Regions from separate parts of the Mesorhizobium sp. Cs1321R2N1 genome, predicted to be linked through region 1. Evidence: predicted binding sites of a transcription regulator. Region 1 holds the regulator's gene; each other region holds the start of a gene.
What was found. Region 1 encodes PhoB, which activates phosphate uptake and scavenging genes when phosphate is short. Its sites were predicted from a motif close to TGTCATNNANCTGTCAT; they were not measured.
Positions count from the first base shown of each region.

Region 2: the regulator PhoB is predicted to act here: its motif matches at 2,417-2,433, upstream of O7A61_RS21955 (PhoX family protein).
Region 3: the regulator PhoB is predicted to act here: its motif matches at 2,496-2,512, upstream of O7A61_RS06130 (ceramide glucosyltransferase).
Region 4: the regulator PhoB is predicted to act here: its motif matches at 1,945-1,961, upstream of O7A61_RS11565 (acetoacetate decarboxylase).

Region 1 is NZ_JAPYKP010000024.1:54,316-58,515, reverse strand. It holds partial or broken gene O7A61_RS09570 (substrate-binding domain-containing protein) at 1-467, opposite strand, end outside; gene O7A61_RS09565 (ROK family protein) at 738-1,985, shown strand; gene phoB (phosphate regulon transcriptional regulator PhoB) at 1,988-2,677, opposite strand; gene phoU (phosphate signaling complex protein PhoU) at 2,697-3,404, opposite strand; gene pstB (phosphate ABC transporter ATP-binding protein PstB) at 3,430-4,200, opposite strand, start outside.
Region 2 is NZ_JAPYKP010000099.1:7,312-11,511, forward strand. It holds gene O7A61_RS21940 (sensor histidine kinase) at 1-845, shown strand, start outside; gene O7A61_RS21945 (response regulator transcription factor) at 842-1,504, shown strand; gene O7A61_RS21950 (hypothetical protein) at 1,727-2,218, opposite strand; gene O7A61_RS21955 (PhoX family protein) at 2,506-4,200, shown strand, end outside.
Region 3 is NZ_JAPYKP010000014.1:7,743-11,942, reverse strand. It holds gene O7A61_RS06135 (O-succinylhomoserine sulfhydrylase) at 26-1,216, shown strand; gene O7A61_RS06130 (ceramide glucosyltransferase) at 1,244-2,395, opposite strand; gene apaG (Co2+/Mg2+ efflux protein ApaG) at 2,615-3,007, shown strand; gene O7A61_RS06120 (Hsp33 family molecular chaperone) at 3,083-4,114, opposite strand.
Region 4 is NZ_JAPYKP010000032.1:37,598-41,797, reverse strand. It holds gene O7A61_RS11580 (NAD(P)H-dependent oxidoreductase) at 1-37, opposite strand, end outside; gene O7A61_RS11575 (phosphodiesterase) at 257-1,015, opposite strand; gene O7A61_RS11570 (3-hydroxybutyrate dehydrogenase) at 1,082-1,870, opposite strand; gene O7A61_RS11565 (acetoacetate decarboxylase) at 2,090-2,878, shown strand; gene O7A61_RS11560 (patatin-like phospholipase family protein) at 2,871-4,031, shown strand; gene O7A61_RS11555 (transporter) at 4,072-4,200, opposite strand, start outside.

The sequences.
Region 1 (4,200 bases):
CCCGAGCCCTTGATGAAGACGTAATTGCCTTCAGGCTTCACCTTGAACACCTCGCGGGCCTGCATGCGGCCGACTTCCTTGTTGTCGAAGGTCAGGTAGAAGACGTCCTTGTTCTCGATCAGGCGGTCATAGCCGACGACCGGAATGCCCTCGTCGAGCGCCTTCTGCACCGCCGGGCCGATGGCCGAAGCATCCTGCGCCAGGATGATCAGCGAATTGGCGCCCTGCGAAATCAGGCTTTCGACATCGGTCAGCTGCTTGCCGGGATTGGACTGCGCATCGGCGGAAATGTACTTGTCGCCCGCGGCCTCGATCGCCTTCTTCATGGCGGCCTCGTCGGTCTTCCAGCGCTCTTCCTGGAAATTCGACCACGAAACGCCGATGACCTTGTCCTTCGCCTGCGCCACCGACGCCAGCGTCAGCGACATGGCGACACCCGCCAGGATGGCGACTGTGAATCTCGTCATGATATATCCTCCCTGCGCCGCGTATGGCGCGACCAAACTGGCCCGAAGGCCGGCACAAAGGCTCCATTTTTTCGAGCCTCGAAAAAACACTGGTCCATCGTCGGAACACTGTCAACATCGATTCTGATGGATTTTGAGGTGCCGTGTACCTTTTTTCGGGTCCCGCAATAAATAAATGACAGCTCCTGCCGCTTCTGCCAGTATTCGACCCGTTGCCGGAGATGTTCGAAGGGGTGTCAAGAACCGCGGCGACGGGAGGATGTGGTAAACATGTCGGTCGGAATCCGCCACGACGATCTGCGCCGGCGCAACCGCGCCATGGTGATTGCAGCCGTGCGTCAGGGTGGTCAGCCCTCGCGCACCGAGATCGCCGCCACCACCGGCCTCAGCCACTCGACCATATCGGCGATATCAGCCGACCTGATCGGCGAGGGTATCCTGACCGAAGGCAAGCCGAACGAGGCCGGCTCATTGAAACGCGGCCGGCCGCAGGTTGGCCTTGGCCTCAACCCCGAGGCCGCGGCTGTGATGACCGTGGTGCTGTCGCTGAATTTCCTGTCCGTCGCCGTCATCGATTATGCCGGCCAGGTGGTCGCCGAGGAACAGCGCCGGCTGGACACGCTGACCATGTCGCGCGAGGCGCTGATCGGCGAATGCACGGCAATAGTGCGGCGGCGCCTCGAGGACCCCGATCTCGACGTCCGCAGTATTGCCCGCATCGCGCTGGCGATCCAGGGCATCACTGACACCGAGGCGCGTGCGATGCTGTGGTCGCCGATCACGCCGCAGACGGACATTCCCTTCGCCGACATACTTGAAGCCGAGTTCGGCATCCCCGCCACCATGGAGAACGACTGCAACATGATGGCGGTGGCGCTGCGCTGGCGCGACCCCGAACGCTACCGCGACGACTTCATCGCCATCCTGCTCTCGCACGGCATCGGCATGGGCCTGGTGCTGAAGGGCGAGCTGTTCACCGGCACGCATTCATCGGGAGGCGAGTTCGGCCACATGATCCATCGCCCGGGAGGCGCGCTCTGCCGCTGCGGGCGGCGCGGCTGCGTCGAGGCCTATGCCGGCAACTACGCCATCTGGCGCAACGCCAGGCAGCTTGGCGAGGACGCCGAACCGGTCGCAGATGTCAGCGATGCGCAGATGCGGACACTCGCCGCGACGGCAAGGGAGAAAGACGGACCGGAGCGCGAAGCCTATCGCAAGGCCGGCGAGGCGCTGGGCTATGGACTGGGCAGCCTGTTCGCGCTGATCGATCCCGCACCCGTCGCCATGGTCGGCGTCAGCGCCGCCGCCTTCGACCTGATCGAGCCGGCCTTGCGCGAGGCCATCGCCCAGACCGCCGGCGGCCAGCATTCGGAATCGATTTCCTTCGACACCGAGCCGAACGAGCTGCCGCTCATCCGCGAAGGTTGCGCTATGCGCGCATTGACCTTCGTGGACCAGGAGATTTTCGCGCCGGGCGTGCTGGCGAAGCCCGGCGTTCCGGGCAAGAATGTAGCCTGATTTCAGTCTTCGCGGATCGCGTAGCCAGCGCCGCGAATGGTGCGGATCACGTCCGGCATACGGCCATTGTTAACCGCCTTGCGCAGCCGGCCGACATGCACGTCCACGGTGCGTTCATCGATATAGATCGTCTCGCCCCAGACATTGTCGAGCAACTGGCTGCGCGAGAACACGCGGCCGGGATGGCGCATCATGAATTCCAGCAGGCGAAACTCGGTCGGCCCGAGCCGGATCTCGCTCTTCTTGCGATAGACCCGGTGCGATTCCCGGTCGAGCACGATGTCGCCGACCTTGAGCACGCTGGACAGCACTTCCGGCTTGGCGCGGCGCAGCAGCGCCTTGACCCGGGCCATGAATTCCGGTGTCGAGAACGGCTTGACCAGATAGTCGTCGGCACCGGTCGAGAGGCCGCGCACGCGGTCGCTCTCCTCGCCGCGCGCCGTCAGCATGATGATCGGCAGCCTCTCGGTCTCGGGCCGCATTCGCAGGCGCCGACAGAGTTCGATGCCGGAAACCGCCGGCACCATCCAGTCGAGCACCAGGAGGTCGGGCACGTTCTCCTGGAGGCGGATCTCGGCTTCGTCGCCGCGTGTCACCACCTCGACCTGGTAGCCTTCCGATTCCAGATTGTAGCGGAGGAGCACGCCGAGCGGCTCCTCGTCCTCCACCACCATGATGCGTGGCGCGATCATCGATTGATCATCCCTGCCGTCAAGCCGCCGGCACCGACATCGCCGTCTCGTCCTGCTTCGGACGGTTGGCGGGCAGTTGCGTGCCGGTCAGCACATAATATGCATTCTCGGCAATGTTGGTCACGTGGTCGCCGATGCGTTCGAGATTCTTGGCGCAGAACAAAAGATGCGTGCAAGCCGTGATGTTGCGCGGGTCTTCCATCATGTAGGTCAGGAGTTCGCGGAACACCGATGTGTATTTGACATCGATGCGTTCGTCGTCATTCCTGAGCTTGGCGAGTGCGGCGGCATCGCCGGCCGCATATTCCTCGACCACGCCCTGCACCTGGATCAGCACCAGCTGCGCCATGGAGTCGATCGAATGCGACAGGTCGCGTGGCGTGGCGGAGAGGCCGACGGAGCCGACGCGCTTGGCAATGTTCTTGGCAAGGTCGCCGATGCGCTCGAGATCGCCCGCCATCCGGATCGAGCCGACGACATGACGCAGATCGTCGGCCATCGGCTGACGCTTGGCGATGAGGGTGATGGCTCGGTCGTCGAGCTCGCGCTGGCGCGCGTCCATGATGGCGTCGTCGGAGACGACGCGCTGTGCCAGCGCGTTGTCGGAATTCAGCAGCGCCTTGGTGGCGCCGCCGACCATCGTGCCGGCGAGATCGCCCATGTCGCTGATCAGCCTGCTGATCTGTCCGAGATCCTCGTCGAAGGCTGCGACTGTATGTTCGGCCATGATCCTGGTCCTCGTATGCGTGATATCAGCCGAAGCGGCCGGTGATGTAGTCCTGCGTGCGCTTCTCGCGAGGCGACGTGAAGATCTTCTCGGTCTTGTCGAATTCGACCAGTTCGCCCAGATACATGAAAGCCGTCTGGCGTGACACGCGCGCCGCCTGCTGCATATTGTGGGTGACGATGACGATCGTGTAGTCGGCCTGCAACTCGTCGATCAGTTCCTCGATCTTGGCGGTCGACAGCGGATCGAGCGCCGAGGCCGGCTCGTCGAGCAGGATGACCTCCGGCTTCACCGCCACGGTGCGGGCGATGCAAAGACGCTGCTGCTGGCCGCCCGACAGGCTGAGGCCGCTGGCGTTCAGCTTGTCCTTGACCTCGGTCCACAATGCGGCGCGCTTCAGCGCCTGCTCGACACGGCCGTCCATCTCGGCCTTGCTGATCTTCTCATAGAGCCTGACACCGAAAGCGATGTTCTCATAGATCGACATCGGGAACGGCGTCGGCTTCTGGAACACCATGCCGATCTTGGTCCGCAGCAGGTTGAGATCCTGCGAACGGTCGAGAACGTTCTGGCCGTCGAGCAGCACCTGGCCCTCGGCGGTCTGCTTGGGGTAGAGTTCGTAGATGCGGTTGAAGACGCGCAGCAGCGTCGACTTTCCGCAACCCGACGGTCCGATGAAGGCCGTCACGCTGCGCTCGGGCAGCGACAACGTGATGTCCTTCAGCGCCTTCGACTGGCCGTAGTAGAAATTGAGGTTCTTGACCTCGATCTTCGCCTTGGCGGCTGCCTCGGTGGC
Region 2 (4,200 bases), on a different contig from region 1:
CCAGCGATTTCAAAGCCACCCTGGCTTCCGCCCTGCTGTCGAGCTGGCTGGTGGTGGCCGGCACCACCTTGACGGCATTCCTGCTTCTGTCGAGCATCGTCCTGCGCGCCAGCCGCACCATCGACGATCAGCGCGGGGCGCTGCGCCGCCAGGTGTCGGAGCTGCAAGGGCTGGTGACGCAGAACAGCGCCTTGCGGCAACGCGTGCAGCGGGCGTCCCGCCGCGCCACCGCACTCAACGAAAGATACCTGCGCCGGATCGGCGCCGACCTGCATGACGGCCCGGCCCAGCTCGTGGCCTTGGCGGCGCTGCGCATGGACAGTCCGGTGTTCACCGGCGACGGCCATGGCAGCGAAGGCCGCTCGACCGAGGTCGCCATGATCCGCAAGACGCTGGAGGACGCGATGCGCGAAATACGCGGCATCTGCACCGGCCTGGTGCTGCCGCAGATAGAAACGGCGGCGGCCGCGGACGTGTTGCGGCTGGCCGTCGAGGAACATGAGCACCGGACGGGCACGTCGGTGAGGCTCACCCTGCCCGGACATTTGCCCGAACCCGGCGCTTCTGAGAAGATCAGCATCTATCGCTTCGTGCAGGAGGGGCTGAACAATGCCTACCGCCACGGGCGGGGCAAGGATCAGGCGGTGCATGCAGGAATGAAAAACGGCAGGCTTTTCGTTGAAGTGTCGGATGGCGGGCCGGGCTTCGATCCGGCGCGGGCCGAGGGGTTAGGGCTGGCCGGCCTCAGGGAGCGCGTTGAAAGCATCGGCGGACAGTTCGAAACCCTGACCGGGCCGAAAGGCACGAAGCTGGTGATCCGTCTTTCAGTCGAGGAGCAAGCATAATGGACGCCATTCGCATCGCCATTGTCGACGACCATCCGCTGTTCCGCGAAGGCGTGACCCGCAGCCTGTCGGAGATCGGAGGCTTCGAGATGGCCGGAGAAGGTGCGACCGCGCAGGACGCGGAACGCATCGTCTCGACCATGCAGCCCGACATATTGCTGCTCGATATTTCGATGCCGGGCGGCGGCCTGGCCGCGGTTGCAAGCATCCTTGCCGACCATCCCGCCCAGAAGATCGTCCTATTGACCGTTTCTGAGGCAAATGGCGATGTCACCAAGGCCCTGAATGCTGGCGTGCGCGGCTATGTCCTCAAAGGCGTCGGGTCGCGCTCGCTTGCCGATATCCTGCGCAACGTGGCGGCTGGCGAAAGCTATCTTTCGCCGATGTTGTCGGCCCGGCTGCTTTCCGATGTGCAGTCCCTGCAGCCTGCCAACGGCGTGGCGGACCGGCTGCGGCAACTCACCGGCCGGCAGACCGAAATCCTGCGGCTGGTGGCGGAGGGACTGAGCAACAAGGAAGTTGCCTTGCGCCTGGAACTGCAGGAGAAGACCGTGAAGCACCACATGACGGGGGTGCTGTCGAAACTCAGCGTGCGAAACCGCACGGAAGCAGCCCTCATGATGCGCGAGTTTCGCGACCGCGAGACGGACCGCTCATAGAGCGGTTCAGCGTCTGCGTAATTCCGCCAGGAGAAAGCGCTGCGCGCTTTTCGCGGGAAAACCGTTTTTTCCTGGAATAAGCCCTCGGGGCATTTGGAACGCCGCGCAAAGGAGGTCACCTCCGCCGGGGGGCGGCGGAGGTGACGTGTGAAACCTGGTCGTTGCCTGTTGACCAGCTTCACAAGGCCGAAATTCACAAGGCTGAATTCAGAGGGCCGAAATTCACAGCGCCTTGAGACGGCTGACATCGGCCGGTGTGGCCGGGCGGTCGATGATGGTGCGGCCGAGCGCATCCTTCATCCTGAAACGGCCGTTCTCGATGTTTTCCGTCATACCGTCGGGGTGCTGAACTGTAATCTTGTTGCCGTCCACGTCGACCTCGTCGCCGGTGGTGGCGTTGACATGGCTGCTCTTGTCGCGCTGGCCCTTGCCATTTCCGTTGTTCCCGCCGCCGCTATTCCCGTTACTGTTCCCGCTATTCCCGCTGCCGCCACTGTTACCGCCGCCGTTGCCGCCATTGCCGCCATTGCCGCCATTACCGCCGCTGCCGCCACCATTGCCACCGTCTCCGCCCCCCTTGGCATGTGCGGTCGCGGCATCGATTCCAGGCACGAATCCATGGAAGGCAATTCCATAGGGAGCGACGGTCAGCGCCAGAAGCGCCGCCGATGTCAGAGCCAGGCGACAACAACGGGCCGTAATCGATCCGTGCATACTGATCTCCGTCGATTGAGCCGGCGCGCTCACCCCAACGTTGCAGTGCAACCAACATCGCCGAAAGACATGGTGACCGAAAGCGGCCTCCGACCGTTGCGTTTGTCCCCCAGGACCTTTGCAGGCGCAAGATTGGACTAAAGTCCTAGGCTCCGGCGTGAAAACCGGTATCGTGAGGGAGCGGCAGCGCGGATACGATGTCACGAAAATGTGATCGGTCGACTGTAAGGCGGTCGAACAGGCAACAAAATCCAGCCAAATCCAGCCAGATCCAGCCAGAGGCTCCCATGACCGAACATCGCTCCACTGATGCCCGATTCCGCACCAGCCTGCTCGAGGAAAACGAAGGCCCAGCCAACAATCCCAGCGAAAACCGCACGATGGGCGAGATTATCGCCGCGCGGTTCTCGCGCCGTGGCTTCCTCAAGGGTTCGCTTGCCGTCTCGGCGATCGCCGCCACCGTCAGCCCGCTGGCGATGATCGCCGCCGACGATGCTCGCGCCGCGGAAGGCTCCGCCTTCACATTCGACGAGCTGGAGGCCGGCATCGACGACAAGCACCATGTCGCGCCGGGTTACGACGCCGACGTGTTGTTGCGCTGGGGCGATCCGCTGTTTGCCGATTCGCCGGAATTCGACCCGACCAGGCAGTCGGCGCAAGCCCAGGCCAGGCAGTTCGGCTATAACAACGACTATGTCGGCTATGTCGCGATCGACGGCTCGGCGGAACACGGCCTGCTGGTCGTGAACCACGAATACACCAACCCGCATCTGATGTTCCCGGGCATCGTCAAGATCGTCGAGAAGGACGGCAAGAAGTCGGCCGAGGTGGCGCCGCTCTCGAAGGAGCAGGTCGATGTCGAGATGGCCGCCCATGGCGGCACCATCGTCGAGATCCGCAAGGACGGCGGCAAATGGCAGGTGGTGCGTGACGGCAAGCTCAACCGCCGCATCACCTCCAACACCGAGATGGCGCTGTCCGGCCCGGTCGCCGGCCATGACCGCGTCAAGACCAATGCCGATCCGTCCGGAACGAAAGTCTTCGGCACGATCAACAACTGCGCCGGCGGCGTCACGCCCTGGGGCACGTATGTGATGGCCGAGGAGAACATCCACGGCTATTTCTCCGGCGAGCTGCCGGAGGGCCACAAGGAAGCCGCCAACTACAAGCGCCTCGGCATACCGGAAGGCGCCTATGAATGGGGCGCGCATTATGACCGCTTCAACCTCGCCAAGGAGCCGAACGAGCCCAACCGCTTCGGCTGGATCGTCGAGGTCGATGTCAACGACCCGAATTCGGTACCGCGCAAGCGTACTGCCATGGGCCGTTTCAAGCATGAGGGCGCTGAATCGATCGTCGCCAAGGACGGTCGCGTCGTCTTCTATCTCGGCGACGACGAGCGCTTCGACTATGTCTACAAGTTCGTCACCAGGGGCATGTTCAACGCCGGCGACCGCGCGGCCAACAAGGACCTGCTCGACGACGGCACGCTGCATGTCGCCAAATTCGCCGAGGACGGCTCGGTCGAATGGATGCCGATCGTGTTCGGGCAGGGTCCGCTGACGGCGGAAAACGGTTTTGCCGGCCAGGCCGACGTGCTGGTCGAGACGCGCCGCGCCGCCGACCTGCTTGGCGCCACCAAGATGGACCGGCCGGAAGACATCCAGCCCAATGCCGGCAACGGCAAGGTCTATGTCATGCTGACCAACAATTCCAAGCGCAAGGCCGATCAGGTGGATGCCGCCAACCCGCGCGCCGGGAATGCCTTCGGCCACATCATCGAGATCGTCGAGGACGGCGGCGATTTCGCCGCCACGAAGGGCAAGTGGGAAGTGCTGCTGAAATGCGGCGACCCCGAGGTAGCCGATGTCGGCGCCACCTTCTCCACCGCGACGACGGCCCATGGCTGGTTCGGCATGCCCGACAATTGCACGGTCGATTCGGCCGGGCGCCTGTGGGTCGCCACCGACGGCCAGGGCCCG
Region 3 (4,200 bases), on a different contig from region 1:
GTTTTTTTGTGTCTGGAACAAAGCGATGAGCACCAAGAAGCGCAACTGGAAACCTCAGACGGCACTCGTGCATGGCGGAACCCTGCGTTCCGGCTTCGGCGAAACCTCCGAGGCGATGTATCTGACCCAGGGCTATGTCTACAAGACCGCCCAGGCGGCGGAAGCCCGCTTCAAGGGCGAAGAGCCTGGCTTCATCTATTCGCGTTACGCCAACCCGACCGTCGACATGTTCGAAAAGCGCATGTGCGCGCTGGAAGGCGCCGAGGACGCACGCGCCACGGCGTCGGGCATGGCGGCGGTGACGGCGGCGCTGCTGTGCAGCGTCAAGGCCGGCGACCATATCGTGGCGGCGCGCGCGCTGTTCGGCTCCTGCCGCTGGGTGGTCGAGACGCTGGCGCCGCGCTATGGCATCGAGGCGACTTTGGTCGACGGCACCGACATTGCCAATTGGGAAAAGGCGGTCAGGCCGAACACCAAGCTGTTCTTCCTGGAAAGCCCGACCAATCCGACGCTGGAAGTCGTCGACATCGCGGCCGTTGCCTCGCTTGCCAACTCGATCGGCGCGCGGCTTGTCGTCGACAACGTCTTCGCTACGCCGCTGCAGCAGAAGCCGTTGCAGCTTGGCGCGCACATCGTCGTCTACTCGGCCACCAAGCACATCGACGGCCAGGGCCGCTGTCTGGGCGGTGTCATCCTGTCGGACAAGAAGTGGATCGACGAAAACCTGCACGACTATTTCCGCCACACCGGCCCCAGCCTGTCGCCGTTCAATGCCTGGACCCTGCTGAAGGGCCTCGAGACGCTGCCGCTGCGCGTGCGCCAGCAGACGGAAAGCGCCGGCAGGATCGCCGACTTCCTGGCCGAGCAGCCGCAGATCGCCCGCGTCATCTATCCCGGCCGCGCCGACCACCCGCAGGCTGATATCGTCAAGAAGCAGATGTCGGGCGGTTCGACTCTGATCTGCCTCGACGTCAAGGGTGGCAAGCCGGCGGCCTTCGCCCTGCAGAACGCCCTCGACATCGTGCTGATCTCGAACAATCTCGGCGATGCCAAGAGCCTGATCACCCATCCGGCGACGACGACGCACAAGAATTTGAGCGACGAGGCCCGCGCCGAACTCGGCATCGGGCCTGGCACGCTAAGGCTGTCTGTCGGCCTGGAGGACGCCGACGACCTGCTGGAAGACATCGCGCAGGCGTTGCAGGCAGCCAGATAAGCTGCTTAGGAGCGTCGTCCGCGGCGATCAGGCGCGCGACGGCGTCTCCTCCAATTCGGCCGCCTTGGTGCGGATGGTCATGGCATTGCCACGCCAGTCGACGGCGCCGCCGAGCCAGCCGCGCGCCCAGATGGACGGGAGCATCACGTCGCGCGCGATCATCGCCGCGACCATGCGCGGCGACAGATGCCAGCCCTTGGACAAGGCCAGCGCGCATTCCGGAAGGTAGAAGGCCGCCAACACGGCAATCGCGGTTGCCCAGAGGCTGACGCCCGCGCTCGCCGCCGCAACCAGCGCCAGCGCGAGAGGCACCGCCGCGCCGGTCAGGATTTCCGGCGCGAAGAACAGCGGAAAGGTGACGCGGCGCAGGCGCGCCCAGCGGGCCTGGCGCGACCAGATCTCGCCAACGGTACGCTGGCCGAGCGGCTGCTCGAAGGGCGCCGCGACGAGATTGACGCGCAGGCCGAGGCCGTTGACCAGCTTGGTGGCGGCGGCGTCCTCGGCTATCTCGGCGGCCAGCGCACGAATGCCGCCATTGGCGTCCAGCATCGGCTTGTTCCACAGCATGCTCTTGCCCTGGGCAAAGCCGAGGCCAAGCGCCTCGCCGGCATACTGCCAGCGGGCCTGCAATGTGTTGAGGAAGGCGCATTCGACATCGGCCCAGAAACCCTCGGGTCGCGAGCCGATCGGCGTCGAGCAGACAAGGCCGGTATCGGGCCGCCATGCCGCCATCATGTGCTCGACATAGTCCCTCGGCATCAAGACGTTGGAATCGGCGAGAATGACCCAGCTGTGGCGCGCCGCTTCCCAGCCCTTGACGCAATTGTTGAGCTTTGGATTGGCGCTGACACGGTCATCGCCGATCAGCAGCCGGGCCGGCACCTTGGAAAACCGGGCAATCGCCCTGTTTATCAGTTTGACCACCGGATCGTCGGCATTGGCGACGCAGAAGATCAGCTCATAACGTGGCCAGTCGAGCGCGAAGGCGCGCTCCAGCGTCTCATGCGTGAACGCCTCGACGCCACGCGACGGGACGACGATCGAGACCGGTTGCGACTTGCCGGCCGGCGGGGCGATCGAGCCGCGCCGTTTCAGCCGTGAGGCGGCGAGCGAAATGCTGGCGGCGTTTGAAAGGATGAGAGCGGTCGAAAGCGAGGCGGCTATGAAGGTGAGTTCCATCGAGATCTGGTCACTCCGGAAAGGCGGCCCGCATCATGGCCGTTTTCAACAGTTCGACAGAGCGCCGAGTCGCCCGGTTCGTGCACACCACCATTGTCGTGTGTCACTTAAATGACATTCTTTGCCGGCACCTGCGGTTCAAGGCCGGGCGCGACAAGACGCGCACGTTGACCTGCTCACCGGGAGCGTCGAAAATCGTCGGATTGTTTGGAGCCGCTCATGTACCGCGCCGTGACGCGCAACATCGAAGTGCAGGTCAGGCCGTTCTATCTCGAGGACCGTTCGGATCCCTCGGAGAACCGTTATGTCTGGGGCTATCAGATAACGATCGACAACCAGTCGGACGAGTTCGTGCAGTTGTTGTCGCGCTACTGGCACATCACCGATGGTGCCGGCCGGGTCGAGGAAGTGCGCGGGCCAGGCGTTGTCGGCGACCAGCCGGAGCTCAATCCCGGCGACAGCTATCAATATACGTCCGGCTGCCCGCTCTCGACACCGTCCGGGATCATGGTCGGACGTTACACGATGCGCAACAAGCGCGGCGAGACGTTCGACATCGCAATCCCCGCCTTCTCGCTCGATCTGCCGGGGACAAGGCGCACGGTGAACTGAGCACCGGCGGTCGCGCTGCCCCTCATCCGCCCGTCGGGCACCTTCTCCCCGTGAACGGGGAGAAGGAAAGATAGCTCACTGAGCCGCAAATTCCGCCGGATCGAAGTCGTACTGCGTCGAGCAGAACTCGCAGGCTACGTGGATGCCGCCATCCTCGGTGCTGTCCTTGATCTCCTGCGCGGAGAAGCCCTCGAGGATGCCGCGGATCTTGTCCCTGGAGCATGAGCACTGGTCGGCGACGGGAACGCCGCCGAAGACGCGCACGCCATGCTCGTGGAACAAGCGGTAGAGCAGCCGCTCGGCGCCGATGGTCGGGTCGATCAATTCGGTCGGTTCGATGGTGCCGAGCAAGGCCAGCAACTCCTGCCAGGAATTGTCTGTGGGATCATGGATCTCCTCGCGCGGATCGCCATCCCCACCCGGCAGGTCCGGAATGCGCATGCGCTCGGGCGATTGCGGCAGGAACTGCGCCAGGATACCGCCGGCACGCCACTGCTCGCGCGCACCGCCGACACCGGGCGTCAGCAGCTTGGCGACCGAGAGCCTGAGGTCGGTCGGGATCTGTTCCGACTGGCGGAAATAGGTGCGCGCCGCCTCTTCCAGCGTCTCGCCGTCGAGCTGGACGATGCCCTGATAGCGCTGCGTATGGGCGCCCTGGTCGATGGTCAGTGCCAGCACGCCGCTGCCAAGCAGCGTTTGCTGCGAGGTCTCGCCGGCCGCGATCAGTGCCTCCAGCCGGTCGGCGTCGAAACGCGCATAGGCGCGCAGCGCCGAGGGCGTGGAAAAGTCCGCGACCAGCATGTCGACAGGCCCATCGGTACGGGTCTGCAGGATGAACTTGCCTTCGAACTTGAGCGAGGTGCCGAGCAGCACCGTCAGCACACAGGCTTCCGCCAGCAGGCGGGCGACCGGCTCGGGATAGTCATGGCGGCCAAGGATGGCGTCGAGCATCGGCCCGAGCTGGACCGTGCGGCCACGCACGTCGAGCGGACCGACTTCAAAGGGAACGACGTGATCGTCACCGGCGTAGCCGAACTCGCCGAGTTTGGGGTGATGTTCAGTCACTTGATGGCTTTCCAACATGACAAAGCTCCAGGGCGCGGCCATGCGGCCCTGGTGGGCACATGCGTCCAAACGCGCTTGATTTGCGTGATGCGGCGCAGATAAGCATCGCGCCCCCGCAGATCAAGCGC
Region 4 (4,200 bases), on a different contig from region 1:
CGCGGGCAAGGCCCGTCAACGAAACATTGGAAGCCATACCGCTCATTCCTCCCATAATGCAGGCCTGTTCAATTGTCTGACGGGTATTGAACATCTGTATTTCTGTCAAGACTAATGTCCAAATCCGTGTGCTTTTGCAGCACTTTCCCGACGTCCACCGCAGGGTGGAAAAGAGGTCGGGAAAGCCGGCAAATCGCGGAATTCATCGGCCCACGCGGGCTCACGAGCGGTCGGCGTCCTGATCCTGTTGGCGGCGTTATCCGGCGACAGGAAAATCGTGGAAATGGACGATCACTCCATCGGCATCGATGAAGATGACGGCATAGGCGGGTGGCTCGTGGCCCAGTTGCCAGCTGTCCGAAAAATCGAGGGCGCTCTGATGGTTGGTGCTGCGCAGCGTGCTGACCGGTATACCGCGCCAGCTGCCGGCGATCAGCCTGTGGACGTGGCCGGCGAAGATGTGGCCGACATTGCCGTGGCGCAGGAGAACGTCATGGAAGGTATCGGCGTCGGCGAGCTTGACCTCGTCAAGCACCGGCATGTGGATCCGGAACGGCGGATGGTGCATGAAGAGGAAGACCAGCCGGTCGTGGGCTTCCTGCAACTTCTCGTCCAGCCAGCCCAACCGTGCCGGGCACAGCCTGCCCTCGACATGTCCGCTGTCCAGCGTATCGAGCAGGATCAGGCGGCCATCGCTGCCATCGAAAACGCTCTGGACGAACCCGCGCTCGGCTGGCGTTTGCGGGAACATCTCGACAAAAAGCGCACGGTCGTCGTGGTTGCCGAGCATCAGCCGGCAAGGCGGCACGAACCCCGACAGCGCCTCCCTCAATGCCGCATAGGCGGCGCGCTCGCCATCATTGGTCAGGTCGCCTGATATCACCACCAGATCGGCATCGGCATGGTTCCTGCCGATATCCGCCAGGCAGGCCTCCAGCCGGTCGAGCGGATCGGAGCCGTGGAGACGACCACCCGGCGCCATCAGATGCGGATCGGAGAGCTGGATGATTTTCATGGGCCGCGCACTGCTTCCTGCCGGCGCCCCTGGCGCCGGCCTGAAGGCGTTATCTCTCGACCAGCTCTACTGTGCCGTCCAGCCGCCGTCCATCGGCAAGGTCGTGCCGGTGATCTGCTTGGCCGCATCCGAGCACAGGAACAGCGTCAGCGCCGCAAGCTCTTCCACGGTGACGAATTCCTTGGTCGGCTGCGCGGCCAAGAGCACGTCGTGCTTGACCTGTTCCTCGGTCATGCCACGCGCTTTCATCGTGTCGGGAATTTGCTTCTCGACCAGCGGCGTCCAGACATAGCCGGGCGCGATCGCGTTGACGGTGATGCCGTCCTGCGCGACTTCCAGCGCCACCGTCTTGGTCAGGCCCGATATGCCATGCTTGGCCGAGACATAGGCCGACTTGAACGGCGAGGCGACCAGCGCATGCGCCGAGGCCGTGTTGATGATGCGGCCCCATTTGCGGCTTTTCATGCCTGGCACCACCGCCTTGATGGCGTAGAAGGCGGCCAAAAGGTTGATGCGGATGATGGCTTCCCACTTGTCGTCGGGAAACGCCTCGATCGGCGCCACATGCTGGATGCCGGCATTGTTGACCAGGATGTCGAGGCTGCCGAATGCCTCTTCGGCGTCATGGACCATGGCGGTGACGGCGACGCCATCCATCATATTGGCATCGGAGTAGCGGCACTTGACACCGAAATCCTTCTCGATGCCGGCGCGCTCCTGCTCGATGGCAGCGGCGTCGCCCAGGCCATTGATGGTGACGTTGGCGCCCTCGGCGGCAAAGGCGCGGGCGATTGCCAAGCCGATGCCGCTGGTCGAGCCGGTGACAAGCGCATTCTTCGAAGACAGGGAAACCATGGGAGATCTCGCAAGAGGTGGGAGGAACTGATGAGAATAGTTTGTGCGGCGCAACACGACAATGCCACGGCCATATGTCGGCTCGATTACAGCTCCGCGACGGCCTTTGCCAGCTCCGTGAGAACGCGTCTTCGAGGTGACACGGCATTGTCATGGTGCCGTGCAACATATTTGCCAGCGCATTCGCGCGGTCATTTTCGAACCGTTGGGGGCACCTGGATGGAAATCGCCGATGTCGTGAAGCGCGCCTATGCGATGCCGCTCACCAATCCCTCCTTCCCGCCGGGTCCTTATCGTTTCTTCGACCGCGAATACATCATCATCACCTACCGCACGACACGCGAGGCGCTCGAAGCCGTCGTGCCGGCGCCGTTGGAGATCGACGAGCCGCTGGTCAAGTACGAGTTCATCCGCATGCCGGATTCGATCGGCTTCGGCGACTACACCGAGACTGGCCAGGTCATCCCGGTACGCTGCAAGGGCCAACATGGCGGCTATGTCCATTCGATGTATCTCGACGACGACGCGCCGATCGCCGGCGGGCGTGAACTGTGGGGTTTCCCGAAAAAGCTTGCCAATCCCAAGATCGTTCATGAAGGCGAGGTGATCGTCGGCACGCTGCACTATGGCAGCGTGCTCTGCGCTACCGGCACGATGGGTTACAAGCACCGTGAGGCTGATCATGACCAGGTGCTCGCTTCGCTCGCCGCCCCCAATTTCCTGATCAAGATCATCCCGCATGTCGACGGCACGCCGCGCATCTGCGAGCTGGTCCGCTACTACCTCACCGATATCACGCTGAAGGAAGCCTGGACGGCGCCGGCCGCGCTCGATCTGCGGCCTCACGTCATGGCCGACGTGGCGAAGCTGCCTGTGCTCGACATCGTGTCGGCGGTTCACTTCAAGGCCGATCTGACGCTCGGCCTGGGCGAAGTCGTGTATGATTACCTCGCTGACCACAGCCGATCCGCTGCCAGCGCAACCGAGCTGGAGAAAGTCAGTGCTTGAGCGTAACCGCAACAAGGCAGCCGCCGCCACCATCGAGGAAATCACGGCGCAGTATGACCGTATTGCGCTGGTCTTTCAGGGCGGCGGCGCGCTCGGCGCCTATCAGGCAGGGGTCTACCAGGCGCTGGCCGACGCCGGCTGCGAGCCGAGCTGGCTATCAGGCGTCTCGATCGGCGCCGTCAACGCCGCGATCATCGCCGGCAATGAACCGAGCCGTCGGCTGCAACGGCTGGAACAGTTCTGGCAGACGATTTCCGGCCGCAAGATCTGGTCCTACACGCCCGAAGGTGACATCTACCGCGATATCCGCAACCAGACCTCGTCGTTGATGACGATGACGATGGGCCAGCCCGGCTTCTTCAAGCCGCGCAATCCCAATCCCTGGTTCCAGCTGTCGGGAGCGGAAGGCGCCACCAGCTTCTACGACACCGCCGAGTTGAAGGACACGCTGGAGAGCCTGATCGATTTCGACGTGCTGAACGACGGCAAGAAGCGGCTGAGCGTCGGCGCGGTCAATGTCAGGACCGGTAACTTCGTCTATTTCGACACCGAGAACGTGCGTATCGAGCCGGAGCACATCATGGCCAGCGGCGCGCTGCCGCCGGCATTCCCCTCGATCCGCATCGAGGGCGAGTACTATTGGGATGGTGGCATCGTCTCCAACACGCCGCTGCAATATCTGCTCGACCAGGAAGAGGACCGTTCCTCGCTGGTCTTCCAGGTCGATCTGTTCAGTGCTCGCGGCGTGTTGCCACGCGGCATGGCCGACGTGCTGTCGCGCCACAAGGACATCATGTATTCGAGCCGCACGCGGCAGAACACCGACAATTTCGAGCGCATCCATGCGCTGAAGATGAAGCTGCTCGATGCGTTGACGCGCGTGCCGCCGGAGCAGCTCAAGGATGGCGAGCCAGAGCTGATCGCCGATTATTCCAACGCCGGCGTCGTCAACATCGTCCACCTGATCTACCAGCACAAAGGCTACGAGGGCCACGCCAAGGATTACGAGTTTTCGGGCACCTCGATGCGCGAGCATTGGGAGATGGGCCTCGAGGACACCGAGCGCACGCTGCGTCACAAGAAGTGGCTGATGCTGCCGACCAATGCCGACGGCGTCACCATCCACGACCTGCATCGCGAAGATCCAACCTGAGTTTCAGGCGGGACGCCTGGCTCGGAATACTGAGCCGGGCTCAGAACCGGAGATTGGCGCCGGCTCTCAGCAAGAGCCAGTAGAACAGGCCGGTCGCCCCCGCCGCGATCAACAGCGCCAGCTCGAAGCCGCCCGGCGTTTGCGTGAGCGGCAGGCCGGCAGTGTTCAT